Regions from separate parts of the Streptomyces sp. TLI_053 genome, predicted to be linked through region 1. Evidence: riboswitches for the same ligand, from Rfam matches in the RefSeq annotation. Region 1 holds a riboswitch; each other region holds the start of a gene.
The links. A riboswitch is a leader RNA that binds a small molecule or an ion and turns the genes downstream of it on or off. The one in region 1 is predicted to bind cobalamin.
Positions count from the first base shown of each region.

Region 2: another riboswitch for cobalamin. It lies ahead of BLU95_RS15915 (ribonucleoside-diphosphate reductase subunit alpha); the one in region 1 lies ahead of nicT (Nickel transporter NicT).
Region 3: another riboswitch for cobalamin. It lies ahead of BLU95_RS04000 (ABC transporter substrate-binding protein); the one in region 1 lies ahead of nicT (Nickel transporter NicT).

Region 1 is NZ_LT629775.1:7,351,954-7,356,524, reverse strand. Features, by position in the region: gene BLU95_RS30825 (M24 family metallopeptidase) at 1-703, opposite strand, end outside; gene nicT (Nickel transporter NicT) at 770-1,939, opposite strand; cobalamin riboswitch at 1,972-2,164, opposite strand; partial or broken gene BLU95_RS30815 (ArsR/SmtB family transcription factor) at 2,248-2,583, shown strand; gene BLU95_RS30810 (Fpg/Nei family DNA glycosylase) at 2,765-3,598, opposite strand; gene BLU95_RS30805 (AAA family ATPase) at 3,682-4,557, opposite strand.
Region 2 is NZ_LT629775.1:4,008,451-4,013,021, reverse strand. Features, by position in the region: gene BLU95_RS15920 (ribonucleotide-diphosphate reductase subunit beta) at 1-922, opposite strand, end outside; gene BLU95_RS15915 (ribonucleoside-diphosphate reductase subunit alpha) at 922-3,351, opposite strand; cobalamin riboswitch at 3,514-3,675, opposite strand; gene BLU95_RS15910 (GH12 family glycosyl hydrolase domain-containing protein) at 3,737-4,571, opposite strand, start outside.
Region 3 is NZ_LT629775.1:1,083,279-1,087,849, reverse strand. Features, by position in the region: gene BLU95_RS04010 (ABC transporter ATP-binding protein) at 1-439, opposite strand, end outside; gene BLU95_RS04005 (FecCD family ABC transporter permease) at 436-1,515, opposite strand; gene BLU95_RS04000 (ABC transporter substrate-binding protein) at 1,512-2,402, opposite strand; cobalamin riboswitch at 2,597-2,800, opposite strand; gene BLU95_RS03995 (helix-turn-helix domain-containing protein) at 2,932-3,915, opposite strand; gene BLU95_RS03990 (aminopeptidase P family protein) at 4,072-4,571, shown strand, end outside.

The sequences.
Region 1 (4,571 bases):
TCGAGACCCCGTAGCCCCGGTACCGGGCGCCGAGCACCACGGTCAGGAAATCGCCCTCCTCGACCCGGCGGTCGGTGGGCTGGTGCGCCTGCTGCCCGGAGTGGCTGCCGGTGCCCACCGAGACCGGGAACGCCGCGCGGTCCGCGCCGTGGTCGATCATCCGGCGCTCCAGCTCCATCGCCAGGTGCCGCTCGGTCCGGCCGACCAGGATCGACTCCAGCAGCTCGCCGAGCGCCTGGTCGGCGATCTCCGCCGCGATCCGCAGATCGGCGATCTCGTACTCGTCCTTGACCACCCGCAGCCGCTCGACCGCCTGTCCGACGTCCGCCAGCCGGGTGCCCTCGACCAGCCCGGCCACGGCCCGGTGCCGGGTGACCGTCAGATCGTGCTCCTCGACCGCCAGCCCGGCCAGCCGCAGCCCCGCCGCGGCGCCCGCCGCGGCCAGCGCGGTGTCCGCCCCGGCCGCCACCTCCAGCCTGGTCACCTCGGGCGAGATCAGGTGCTCCCCGGTGTCGTCCGGCGGCAGGTCGTCGGGCAGCGCCAGCAGCGCCCGGTCCCGGGTCAGCAACAGGGTCGCCCCGCACGGCGGACACCCGGTGAGGTACCGCACGTTCGCCGCCCGGGTGATCAGCGCCGCGTCGGTCCCGGACGCACTGCAGTGCTCCCGCAACCGCTCCCGCCGGCCCGCGTACGCATCAGCCATGGGTCGAGCCTACGAACCCCGCCCCCGATCCGCCCGCCGAACGCCCCCACCCGGGCCCGGGCCGGACTACTCGGCGCCGCCGGTGGGGGCGGGGGTGGCGGGGGCCGGGTCGGCGGTGGCGGGGGCGGGGGTGGCGGGAGTGGCCCACTTCTGCTCGACGCCGGCGAGGCGCCAGTAGGCGATGGCGGCGGCCCAGACGGCGACGAACAGGCCGACGATGGCGTAGCCGACGTTGTCCAGGGTGATGTCCGCGATCCAGCCGGTCACCGGGTCGGTGAGGTCGAACTTCTCGTGCAGGACGCCGACGAGTTCGATGGTCCCGATGATGAACGCCACCGCGATGGACAGCCCGGTGATGGTCAGGTTGTAGTACACCTTGCGCACCGGGTTGGAGAACGCCCACTGGTAGGCGAAGTTCATGAAGGTGCCGTCCAGGGTGTCGAACAGGCTCATCCCGGCCGCGAACAGCAGCGGCAGGCAGACGATCGCGTACCAGGGCAGGCCGGACGCCGCGCCGGAGCCCGCCATCACCATCAGGGTGACCTCGGTCGCGGTGTCGAAGCCCAGGCCGAGCACCATGCCGACCGGGAACATCTGGCCGGGGCGGGTGATCGAGCGGGTCGCCCGGTTCAGCACCCGGGCCAGCAGGCCGCGCGAGTTGAGGTGGTCCTCCAGCTCCGCCTCGTCGAACCGGCCCTCCCGCATCGAGCGGAAGACCTTGAGGATGCCGAACAGCGCGGCCAGGTTGAGCGCGCCGATCAGGTAGAGGAAGGCACCGGAGGCCGAGGTGCCGACCACGCCCAGCCACTGGTGGGTGCTGGACTCGTCGTCCATCAGGGTGCTGGCCAGCTGCGCGCCGCCCGCCACCAGGGCGGCCATCAGCACCACCATCGAGGAGTGCCCGAGCGCGAACCAGAAGCCGACCGAGACCGGCCGCTTGCCGTCCGCCATCAGCTTCCGGGTGGTGTTGTCGATCACCGCGATGTGGTCGGCGTCGAAGGCGTGCCGCATGCCGAGGGTGTACGCGGTGATCCCCAGGCCCACCCCGAAGACCTGCGTGCCCACCTCGTACTTCTCCGGCGCGACCAGGAAGATCAGCGTTCCGAAGGCCACCACGTGCATGGCCAGGATCACGCCCATCAGGCCGGCGGTCCGCACGGTGTCCTCCCGCCGCCATCGGAAGGTGGGCAGGGCGGTGGGCGCCGCCGGGGCGGCGACGGTTTCGGGCAGGGTCATCCTGGGATCACGCTCCAGCACCTCGTGGAAACACTTCGTGAGATGCCGCGGCCGGTCTCCTGGCTGACGGGGCTCCCGTACCCGCCTTCCCGGACGCGCGAGGCGCCCAGTGGCGACGTGGGTACGGACACTTCCCCCCGATCACAGTGGCGAGGGCCGCTCCGGACTGGAACCCCTGAGGGTCCGTCACCGGTCTTCCCGAGCACCACGGCGGGCAACACCGTAGGGGGCGGGCGACGACCCTTGCAAGGCTGCGCACCTGCGCAGGTGTCCAGGATCACAGCGTCCGGCCTGCGAGAATGGCCCGTATGCATCTCGTTCCGGCCGACCGCGCGGGCCACCGCACCATCGACGGGCACCGGGTCTGCGAGGCCATCGCGGCGATCGGCGACACCGCCCACGTCCGCTCCTGGGCCGAGCGGTTCTCGCTGCTCGCCGACCCGGGCCGCCTCGCCCTGCTGCTGGCGCTGCACCGCACCGGGCCGCTCGCCGTCAGCGACCTGGCGGTCGCCACCGGCATGCGCGACCCCGCCGTGTCCCAGGCCCTGCGGCTGCTGCGGACGGCGGGGGCGGTGATCGGCGAGAAGGAGGGACGCGTCGTGCGCTACCGGCTCGTGGACGCGGACCTGCGCCCCCTGCTGGACGCGTGCGCCGTCGACACTCCCGAGCGGCACACGCACCACGAGCCCCATGAGCCCCACAAGCAGCACGAGCAGCACGAGCGTTCCGGGCACCACGGCCGGCACGAGCACGACGAGCACGACGCGGCCACCGGCTGACCCCGGCCGACCGGCGGCCCGGTCTACGGACCGGTCGACGGACCGGTCAGCGGACCGGGACGCCCGCCGGCTGGCAGGAGGGGCACCAGAACAGATTGCGGGAGGCGTGCTCCTCCGCCCGGACCTCGGTGGCGCAGACCAGGCACGGCATCCCGGCCCGCCGGTAGACGTACACCTCGCCGCCGTGGTCGTCGACCCGCGGCGGGCGGCCCATCGCCTCGGGGGTGTGCTCGGGGCGCACGGTGTCGATGCGGCCCGCGCCGACGCCCTCGCGCATCAGCGCGACCAGGTCGGCCCAGATCGCGTCCCACTCGGCCCGGAGCAGCTCGCGCCCCGCCCGGTGCGGATCGATGCCGTGCCGGAACAGCACCTCGGCGCGGTAGACGTTCCCCACCCCGGCCAGCACCTTCTGGTCCAGCAGCAGGGCCGCGACCGTCGTCCTGCTGCTCGTCATCCGCCGCCAGGCGGCGTCCGGGTCGGCGTCGGCGCGCAGCGGGTCGGGGCCGAGCCGGGCCGCCACCGCGGCCTTCTCGGCGCCGGTGATCAGCTCGCAGGTGTTGGGGCCGCGCAGATCGGCGACGTGCTCGTCGTTCTCCAGCCGCAACCGGACCAGGCCGACGGGGGGCGGCACCGGTCCGTCGCCGATCGCGGCGAAGGTGAAGCCGCCGTACAGGCCGAGGTGGATGTGCACCCAGGCGTCCTCGCCGAAGCCGAGGAACAGGTGCTTGCCGACCGCCTCGGCGGCCTCCAGCTCCCGCCCGTCGATCAGCTCGGCGGCGTCCGCGAACCGCCCCTGGGGGCTGCTGGCACGGACCGCCCGGCCACCGAAGGCACGGTGGTTCTCGGCGGCGAGGCGGTGGATGATGTGGCCTTCCGGCACGGGCGCGGCTCCCCCGGTGGAACGTTCAGGACCCGTCCATCATCGCAGTCGGCACCGACAGACCCGCCGGGTGCGCGGGCCCCTCAGCGGACCGGGATGCCCATCAGCCGGGCCAGGATCACCCGGTCGAGCTCGGCGGCGGTGGCGGCCACGTCGAGGTGGGAGTTGTCGATGATCGGCAGCCCGGAGTTGTACCAGCCGGCCATCCGGCCGTGGATCCGCGCCACCTCCTCGTCGCCGAGCCGTCGGTTCCCGCTGCGCCGGGCGTTGCGGTGGAGCACCGAGTCGAGGCTCGGCAGCAGCACCACCGGGATCATGCCGGGTCCGATGTGCCGCTTCCAGCCGCCGAGGCCGATCGCCGGGCGGTCGGGGAAGACCGCGTCGTCGATGATGCAGGAGATACCGTTGGCGAGGTAGTTGCGGCAGGCGAAGCCACAGGTCCGGCGGGCCAGCCGGTACTGCGCCTCGGAGGCGTTGTTCCAGCCGGACTGCGGGTTGGCGAAGCCGGACTGCACCCACTCCCGGACGTCGTCGAGGCTGATGTGCGCGGTCGGGCTGGGACGGCGCTCGGCCCAGTGCCGCGCGACGGTGGTCTTGCCGGCGCCGGCGGGGCCGATCAGCAGCACCGCGATCGGGCCGGCGGGGGCGTGCTGCTGCGGTGGCCTGGCGGGCAGCTGGACGGGCGCGCCGGAGGGCAGCAGGAAGTGCCCGGTGGACCCGGCGGGCACCGGGGCGGGCGCGGGCGGCGAGGCCGGAGCCGGGGCGGGCGCCGGCGCCGGGGCCGGCACCGGTCCGGGCGGAGGCGACGGCAGCACCGGCAGCGGAACGGTCGGCGGCCCCGAGGAGTCCGTCGAGGCGCCCACCGGCAGGGGCGCCGGAACAGGCACCGGTACCGGTACCGGAACCGGCAGAGGCGCCGGAACAGCCGCCGGAACAGGCAACGGCAACGGAACGACCATCGGAGCAGGCACCG
Region 2 (4,571 bases), 3.3 Mb from region 1:
GCAGCTCCATGAAGCCGAACGGGTTCGTCGATCCGTAGCGGATCGGCATCCCCAGCCGCGCCAGACGCTGGTCGGCCACCGCCTGCAGGTACTCCCGCATCGACGCGGTGTTCATGCCGGGCAGACCGTCGCCGCACAGGTCCTGGGCGAACTGGAGCTCGGCCTCGACGGCCTCCTCCAGCATCTCCGTGACCTGCTGCGCCATCTTCTCGTCGAAGAGGTCCGGCTCCTCCTCGCGCACGGTGTCGACCACCGACATCGCGAAGTCCATGTGCATGGACTCGTCGCGGAACACCCAGTTGGTCCCGGTCGCGAGACCGTGCAGCAGGCCCCGGCTCCGGAACCAGTACACGTACGCGAACGCGCCGTAGAAGAACAGACCCTCCACGCACGCCGCGAAGCAGATCAGGTTCAGCAGGAACGCCCGCCGGTCGTCCTTGGTCTGCAGCGAGTCGATGTGGTCGACCGCGTTCATGTACTTGAAGCAGAACTGCGCCTTCTGGTGGATGGAGGGGATGTTCTCCACCGCGGCGAAGGCCGCATTGCGGTCCTCCGGGTCCGGAAGGTAGGTGTCCAGCAGCGTCAGGTAGAACTGGACGTGCACGGCCTCCTCGAACAGCTGACGGCTCAGGTAGAGCCGCGCCTCCGGGGAGTTGATGTGCTTGTACAGGCTCAGCACCACGTTGTTCGACACGATCGAGTCACCGGTCGCGAAGAACGCCACCAGCCGGCCGATCATGTGCCGCTCGCCCTCACTCAGCTTCGCCAGGTCGGCGACGTCCGAGTGCAGGTCCACCTCCTCCACCGTCCAGGTGTTCTTGATGGCGTCGCGGTACCGGTCGTAGAACGACGGGTAGCGCATCGGGCGCAGGGTCAGCTCGAACCCGGGGTCGAGCAGCATCTTCTCGCGGTCGTCGGACATTACTGGCAGGCCTCGCAGGACTCGGGGTTCTCCAGGGAGCAGGCCAGTGCGGCCTCCTCCTCCGGGGTCATGGTCGGGGTGTTCACCGGCACCGGCGCGGCGGCGCGGGCGGCGCCCGACGCGGCCTGGGCGATCCGGGTGGCCGGACGCGAGCGCAGGTAGTAGGTGGTCTTCAGACCGACCTTCCACGCGTAGGCGTACATCGAGCTGAGCTTGCCGATGGTCGGCGCGGCCATGAACAGGTTCAGCGACTGGCTCTGGTCGATGTACGGCATCCGGGCGGCCGCCAGGTCGATCAGCGCGCGCTGCGGCAGCTCCCAGGCGGTGCGGTACAGCGAACGCACCTCGGCGGGCAGCCAGCCGAGCTCCTGCACGGAGCCGTTGGCGTCGCGCAGCGAGTCCCGGGTCTGCTGGTCCCAGACGCCGAGCTCCTTGAGGTCGCGCACCAGGTACGGGTTGACCTGGAGGAACTCGCCGCTCAGGGTCTCGCGCTTGAACAGGTTGGACACCTGCGGCTCGATGCACTCGTAGACGCCGACGATGGACGCGATGGTCGCGGTCGGCGCGATCGCGAGCAGCAGCGAGTTGCGCAGGCCGGTGGTGGCGATGCGGGCGCGCAGCGCGTCCCAGCGGTCGGCCCACTCCGGCGCGGCGGTCGGGAAGTGGTCGATGTGCAGCTCGCCGCGGGCGGCGCGGGTCTCGTCGTACGCCTCGTGCCGGCCCAGCTGCTCGGCCAGGTCGGCGGAGCGCTCGTAGGCGGTGAGCATGATGCGCTCGGAGATGAGGGTCGACAGGGTCTTCGCCTCGGCGGAGTCGAAGTCGATCCGCAGCTGGAAGAAGACGTCCTGCAGGCCCATCACGCCGAGGCCGACCGGGCGCCAGCGGTTGTTGGAGGCGCCGGCCTCGGGGGTCGGGTAGAAGTTGATGTCCACCACGCGGTCGAGGAAGGTGACGGCGGTGCGGACGGTCGCGTCCAGCCGGTCCCAGTCCATCGCGTTCAGCAGGTCGGCGGCCGTGGCACCGGCGGCGACGTGGGCGCCGAGGTTGACCGAGCCGAGGTTGCAGACCGCGGTCTCGGAGTCGTCGGTGACCTCGAGGATCTCGGTGCAGAGGTTGGAGCTGTGCACCGTGCGGCCCGGCAGCGCGGTCTGGTTGGCGGCGCGGTTGGAGGCGTCCTTGAAGGTCATCCAGCCGTTGCCGGTCTGCGCCAGGGTGCGCATCATCCGGGCGTAGAGGGTCTGCGCGGGGATGGTGCGGACGGCCTTGCCGGCCAGCTCGGCCTTCAGGTACGCCTCGTCGAACTCGGCGCCCCACAGGTCGACCAGCTCGGGCACGTCGGCGGGGGAGAACAGCGACCAGTCGGCGTTGGCGTTCACCCGGCGCATGAACTCGTCCGGGATCCAGTGCGCCAGGTTCAGGTTGTGGGTGCGGCGCGCCTCCTCACCGGTGTTGTCGCGCAGCTCGAGGAACTCCTCGATGTCCGCGTGCCAGGTCTCCAGGTAGACGCAGGCCGCGCCCTTGCGGCGGCCGCCCTGGTTGACGGCGGCGACCGAGGAGTCGAGGGTGCGCAGGAACGGCACGATGCCGTTGGACTTGCCGTTGGTGCCGCGGATCAGCGAGCCGCGGGAGCGGATCCGGGAGTAGGACAGGCCGATGCCGCCGGCGTGCTTGGACAGCCGGGCGATCTGCGCGTAGCGGGAGTAGATCGAGTCCAGGTTGTCCAGCGGCGAGTCCAGCAGGTAGCAGCTGGACATCTGCGGGTGCCGGGTGCCGGAGTTGAAGAGGGTCGGCGAGGAGGTCAGGTACTCCAGCCGGCTCATCAGGCGGTACAGCTCGGCGACCTCGCGCACGGACTGCTCGGTGTCGCCGACCGCCAGGCCACAGGCGACACGGAGCAGGAAGTACTGGGGGGTCTCGACGACCTTGCGGGTGATCGGGTGGCGCAGCAGGTAGCGGCTCTGGACGGTGCGCAGGCCGAAGTACTCGAACCGGTCGTCGCCCTTGGTGTCGACCAGCGCGTCCAGGGTGGCGGTGTGCTTGGCGACGAAGGCGGCGGTGGTGTCACCGATCAGGCCCTCGGCGTGGCCGACGGCGATCGAGGTGGAGAAGGAGACCACGCCCTGGGTCGCCGCCTCGTCGACGATCTCCAGCGCGAGCAGCCGGGCCGCGAGCTTCGAGTACTGCGGGTCCTCGGCGATCATCGACGCGGCGGCGTCGACGGCGAGGCCGCGCAGCTCGGCGAAGTCGGAGCCGGCGTGGCGGCCGCGGAGCGCGGCGGCGGCGACGTGACCGGGGTCCACCTGGGGGAGGTCGGCGCTGCGGTCGGTGAGAAGCCGCAGGAGCGAACCGCCGGGGTCGGCGACCGTCGGGTCGGCGGGGACGGAGCTGGAACCCTGGGCGGGCAGGACGACTGAGGCAGCGGTGGTCAAGGCGCTTCTCTCCTGGCGGCGGTCGACGGAGGTGGATCGGGGACCGGACCGTTCGGGGCAGGGGAGTACGCCGCGCGAGCCCGTGGGCGCCGCGCGCGATTCGTCCCCGGCCCGCCCGCGAGGCCCGGAAATTGGTGCTGGTGCGCATGGCCTCTGCGGGGAGGCGCCGGCACGCTGTCGGCAGGTACTCGGACTCGCGGGCTCCCGGGGGAGGCGGCCGCACACCGCTGCGGGGCAGTCCCGGATTCACACCGGGTTCCCCTGCTTCGACAGCAGGAGTGAGCATACATCTAGTGGCGCTCGTCCGACGAAGCACCACATGTAGTGTCGCGGCGCTGCGTGTCGCGGGTCGGGTGCGATAGGCTGCGGGGGCTTTCGGCGCCCCTCAGAGCGGCCTGTGCCACTCCTGGGCGGGCTTGGCGGCGCACAGCCTCATCCGCACCTGGGGGCCGTTCCCGGTGCCCGTGGGGCCCGTCGCGGGGTTCTCCAGGCACTTCCCGGAGTCCTCGTTGAGCAGCTGCCCGGCGTCGTTGGCCCGCCACCGCTGGTCGGGTCTGCGGGTGCAGCCGGTGAGGACCGGGAACCCGATGTCGGGGTCCTCCAGACAGCGTCCGGCCTGGCTCACCGAGCCGTCCTCGCCCATGGTCCAGCTCTGCGCCGGGGAGCCGTCGCAGGTGGCGGCGCCGACCGCGGCCGGATCGCCCGCCACCCGGCTGTCCAGGCAGTAGCCGGGCACCGCGGAGGTGATCGCGCCGCTGGGACGGCCCGCGGCGACCTCGAACGAGAACGTGTCGGTGCCGAGGCCCGCGCCGCCCTCCCAGATCTCGAAGCCGGCCTGGACGGCGCACAGGTACGAGCCGGCCGGGACGTAGCCGCGCTGGACCGCGTCGCGGGTGAAGGCACGCAGGTCGAGGTCGGTGACGACGTTGGTGGCGGAGGCCGCCTCGTAGGTGATCAGGGTGTGGCTGCTCTTCTTCGGCGCCTCGTACACCCGGTAGGCCTGGCCGCCGCTGCGCAGCTCGCCGGACTGCTTGCCGAACGGCGAGGTGCCGTTGCCGCGCAGCCAGATCATCACCTCGGCGCTCTCGGTGAACGAGCAGCTGCCCCGGGTGGTGCTGTACCAGAGGTCGTAGGAGGCGTTCCAGACGCCGCCGTCCACCTGGGTGGTGCGCCAGGTGCTGGTGGCGTACCGCAGGTCGTCGACGGCGATGGGCAGCGGG
Region 3 (4,571 bases), 6.3 Mb from region 1:
AGGGCCGGTCGAGCAGGTGGCCGACGTCGGCGGCGGCGACGGCGCCGGCGAGAACGGACTTCTCGTGGGCGTCGGCGGCGGCGTTCGCCGGTACGGGCCAGCGGCCGCGGTGCGGTGTGCGTCCGAGCTCGACGACCTGGCGGGCCGTCAGCGGGAGTCGGGTGTCCGCCTGCTGCTCCATGAAGGCCACCTGCCGGGCGCGTCGGCGGGCCGTGAGCGTGTGGAGGTCGGTTCCGTCCAGGAGGACCCGCCCCGCGGTCGGCCGGATCAGCCCGGCGACCGTGCGGAGCAGGGTGGTCTTCCCGGCGCCGTTGGGCCCGAGCAGGCCCGTGATCCGGCCGGGGCCGAACACGAGCGAGATCCCGTCCAGCAGCGTGGCCGCGCCGACGCGCACACGAAGTCCCTCCACGCGCAGCTCGACGGGGGGCGTCGCGGTCACAGGGCGCTCCCGTCGGCCCGCCCCTGGCGCCACAGCAGCCAGGCGAAGAAGGGCGCTCCGAGCCCGGCCGTGACGACGCCGACGGGGATCTCCCGATCGGGGAGGATCGAGCGCGCCACGATGTCGCTGCCCACCAGGAGGGACGCGCCCACCAGCGCCGACACGGGCAGCAGCAGCGCGTGGCGCGGTCCGCAGGCGAGACGGACCACGTGCGGTACGACCAGGCCGAGGAAGCCGATGACGCCGGTGTTGGCGACCAGGCACGCGGTCACCAGGGCGGCGGTGGCGACGAGGAGCCAGCGGGTGCGTTCCACGTGGACGCCGAGGGAGCGGGCGGAGGTCTCGCCGAAGGCGAAGGCGTCCAGGTCGCGGGCCGAGGAGGTCAGGACCGTCACGCCGATCAGCGCGACCGCGGTCAGGAAGACGGCGGTGGGCCACCGCACGCCGGCGACGGAGCCCAGTGTCCACTCCATGACGCCGCGCGCCGCGTTGCGGTCCCCGAGGACCATCACGACGAACGAGGTGAAGGCCCCGCACATCTGTCCCACCGCGATGCCGGCGAGCACGGTCCGGGTGGTCGGCAGCGACCGGTTGCGGGCGCCGGCCAGTGCCAGGACGGCGGTGGCGGCGAGCAGGGCGCCGGCGAAGGCCGCCGTCGCCACCGCGCCGGTGCCCACGGCACCGGTCACGCCGACGCCGAGGACGATCACGGTGACCGCGCCGGCGGCGGCTCCGTCCGAGATCCCGAGCAGGAAGGGATCGGCCAGGTCGTTCCCGGTCAGCGTCTGCAGCACCGCGCCGCAGACCGCCAGCCCGGCGCCGGTGGCAGCCGCTCCCAGCACCCGGGGGAGTCGCAGTTGCCAGACGATCCGGTCGTCCAGCAGCGTCACGTCCGGGCTGCCGAGCCCGAGCCGGCGCATCACGACGTCGATCACGGTCGGGACCGGCTCGTGCTGCGAGCCCACGGCCAGGCCGAGCAGCACGGTGGCCAGCAGCAGGGCCGCGCCGACGGTCAGGGCCGCCGTCGCGCGGCCCCGGCCGGCGGGCCGCGCGACGGGGTGGGGCGCGGTGCTCATGAACCCTGGTGCAGCCGGCTCAGTCCCGCGGACACCCGGGCGGCGCCGTCGGCGAGCAGCACACCGGGGGTCGACTCGGAGAACGGCACCACCACGAAGGCCTTGCGCTGCACGGCGGTGAGCTTGCTCAGCACCGGGTCGCCCTGCAAGTAGTCGATCTTGGACTGGGCGGTGTCCCAGTCGGCGTCCGCGATCACGACGGCGTCCGGGTCCGCGGCGACGACCTTCTCCCAGCTCACGTTCTGCCAGCCGCCGGGCAGGTCCCCGAAGACGTTGGCGGCGCCCACGGCGTCGAGCACCAGCTGGGGCCCGCCGTGACCGGCGCCGACGAACGGCGTCTTGGTGTCCGAGTCGAACCACAGGACCTTCAGGCCCTTGCCGGCGGCCGTCGCCCCGAGCTGTGCCAGCTGCTGCTCCTGCCCCCGCTGGATCGCGGTGGCCCGCTCCGTGACGCCGAAGACCTTGGCGACGTCGTTCAGTTCGCCCCACATCGCCTGCCAGGTCGTCGGCGCGACCTTGCTCTTGTCCGAGCAGCCGAACGGGGACACGTACGACGGGATGCCCTGGCCGCGCAGTTCCTCCCGGGAGCCCACGGCCTTGTCGGTGAAGGCGCTGGCGTAGGAGGCGTACAGGAAGTCGGGGCGGGACGCGAGGAGCTTCTCCTTCGTCGGGTACTCCTTGGAGAGCACCGGGACGGAGTCGTAGGCCGCCTTCCACTTCTCCGGGACGGCGTCGTCGAGGTAGGCGGTACCGGCCATCCGGGACTCCAGGCCGAGGGCCAGGGCCACCTGGGTGGCACCCTGGTTGAGCGTCACCAGCCGTTCGGGCGGCGTACCGACCGACACGGTGGTCCCGCAGTTGTCCAGGTCGACCGGCGCGCCACTCACGGTCGAGCCGCCGGACGCGGCGGGAGCGGGGGCGCCGGCGCACCCTCCGAGCACGCCGACGAGCAGGACGGCGGCGGCCGCTCGCCCGGCACGTGGCGGGCGTGCGATGCGTGCGGGAAGAGTAGGACGAACGGAACATATGGAACGGAACGGATGCAGCAGACCGCTGGGCACGTGTTCTCCAAGACCCTCGTGGAACATGTCGTGCCGTGGCCGGTCTCCTGGCTTCCGCATCGACGTGCCGCGGCCGACCTTCCCGGGTGGCTCGTCCGGCCGCCCAGTGGTCCTGACCGCGGGGGAAGCCGGTCAGCGAGGGCCGCGGTACTCCGCGGCAACAGTGGCGAGGGCCGCACCGGACTTCGACCGGTTTCCCGAACACCACGGCGATCGAAAGGTATCAGGCTTGGTCAGGGCGCTGTCGACCCGCGTCCGACCTTGCGTCCGACCCGCGTCCGACCTCGCGGCGGGTCCGAGGCCGGTCTGCCGTCGGTCCGCGGCCGGTGGGGGCGGGTGCGCCGGCGGGCGGGAGCTACAGCCAGCCGGAGCGCTGCGCCTGGAGGGCCATCTGGAAGCGGTTCTCGGCGCCCAGACGGGCCATCAGGGTCTGGAGCCGGCGGAAGAAGGTGCGGCGGCTGATGCCCAGTTCGCGGGCGATGACCTCGTCGCTCGCACCGCCGGCGAGGAGGCGGAGCAGGCGGCGGTCGGCCGGCAGCAGGCCGGCCGGGCGGGTGGCGCGGCCGTGGAAGGGGAGCGCCTGCTGCCAGGTCTGCTCGAAGAGTGCGAGGAGTGCGGAGAGCAGGCCGCACGGCTGCACCACCAGCATGGTGTTGTGCACGTCCGTCTCCCTGATCGACAGGGACACCAGTGCGTACGCCTCATCGATGATCACCAGCTTGACCGGTACCGTCGGCGCCACCCGGGCCAGCTCGCCGGCCTCGACGCACGGTTCGATGGCCGACTCCAGCCGCCCGGGCATCTCCAGTGACGCCTTCGAGTAGACGACCCGCTGCGTCACACCGCGGGCGAGGGTCGCCAGCGCGTCCTCGACGGCTTCGCCCTGGGGGAAGTAGGGCGGGGATTCGAGCTGACGGATCTGCTCGCGGGCGCTGGCCCACGCCTGGCGCAGTCGCGGGCCGACGGCGTCGCCGGTCACCACTTCGACGAGGTTGTCGTTGTGCACCGTGAGCCGCCGGCGGCGGAACGACTCGAACGCCCCGCCCACGGCGATGCGCGACCCTTCGAGTTCGGCCGCCCGGTGCCGCGCGAGGATCTCGAGCCCCGCGGCGGGAGGCACCGGCGCCACCACGTCCGTGCCCTCGGTGGCGGCGTCGGCCAGCCCGGCGTCGACCAGCTCCCCGTACGCCGCGGCGAACTCGGCACCGGCGAGCCCGGTCGCTTCGCCGATCTCGGTGAGCGGGGCGGGGGCCAGCTCGAGGAGCGACAGGTACACGCGGCCGGCTGCGGAGCCGATCCCCAGCATCCGCAGGGCCTCGCCCAGTTTCGCATTCGCCATGCACCGCATTATCGAGGACCACCGGGCCGGGTGGCCGATCAGTGCCACTGGCACCGGTGGCACTCCCGGAAGCGCCGCCCCGCAGTACGGTCCGGGGGCTGCCGGGGCTCCTCGGCGGGTGAACGCGGTCCGGTAGTGAAGGCAGAGGAGAACGACGTGGCGAAGGCGCGCAAGAACGGTCTCTACCCGGGAGTCTCCGCCGAGCTGTCGGCCCTGATGCGGACGGGCTGGGCCGACACCGAACAGCACGACCTCGCGCAGGACGAGCAGGCCCCGTACACGGCCCACCGTCGCGCCGCTCTGTCCGCGCTGTTCCCGGGCGAGCGGCTGGTCGTCCCCTCCGGCGGCCTCAGGACCCGCTCGAACGACGACACCTACCCGTTCCGCCCGTACTCCGGCTACGTCCACATGACCGGCGACCAGGCCCGCGACTGCGCCCTCGTGCTCGAACCCCGCCGGGACGGCGGCCACGACGCGTACTGCTACCAACTGCCGCGGGACGGCCGGGACACCGACGAGTTCTGGCTCGGTTACACCGCCGAGCTGTGGATGGGTCGCCGCCGCTCGCTCGCGGAGTCGGAGCGCGTGCTCGGGCTGGCTTGCCGCGACGTCCGTACGGCGGCGAGCGACCTGGCAGCCGCTCCCGACGTCCCCAC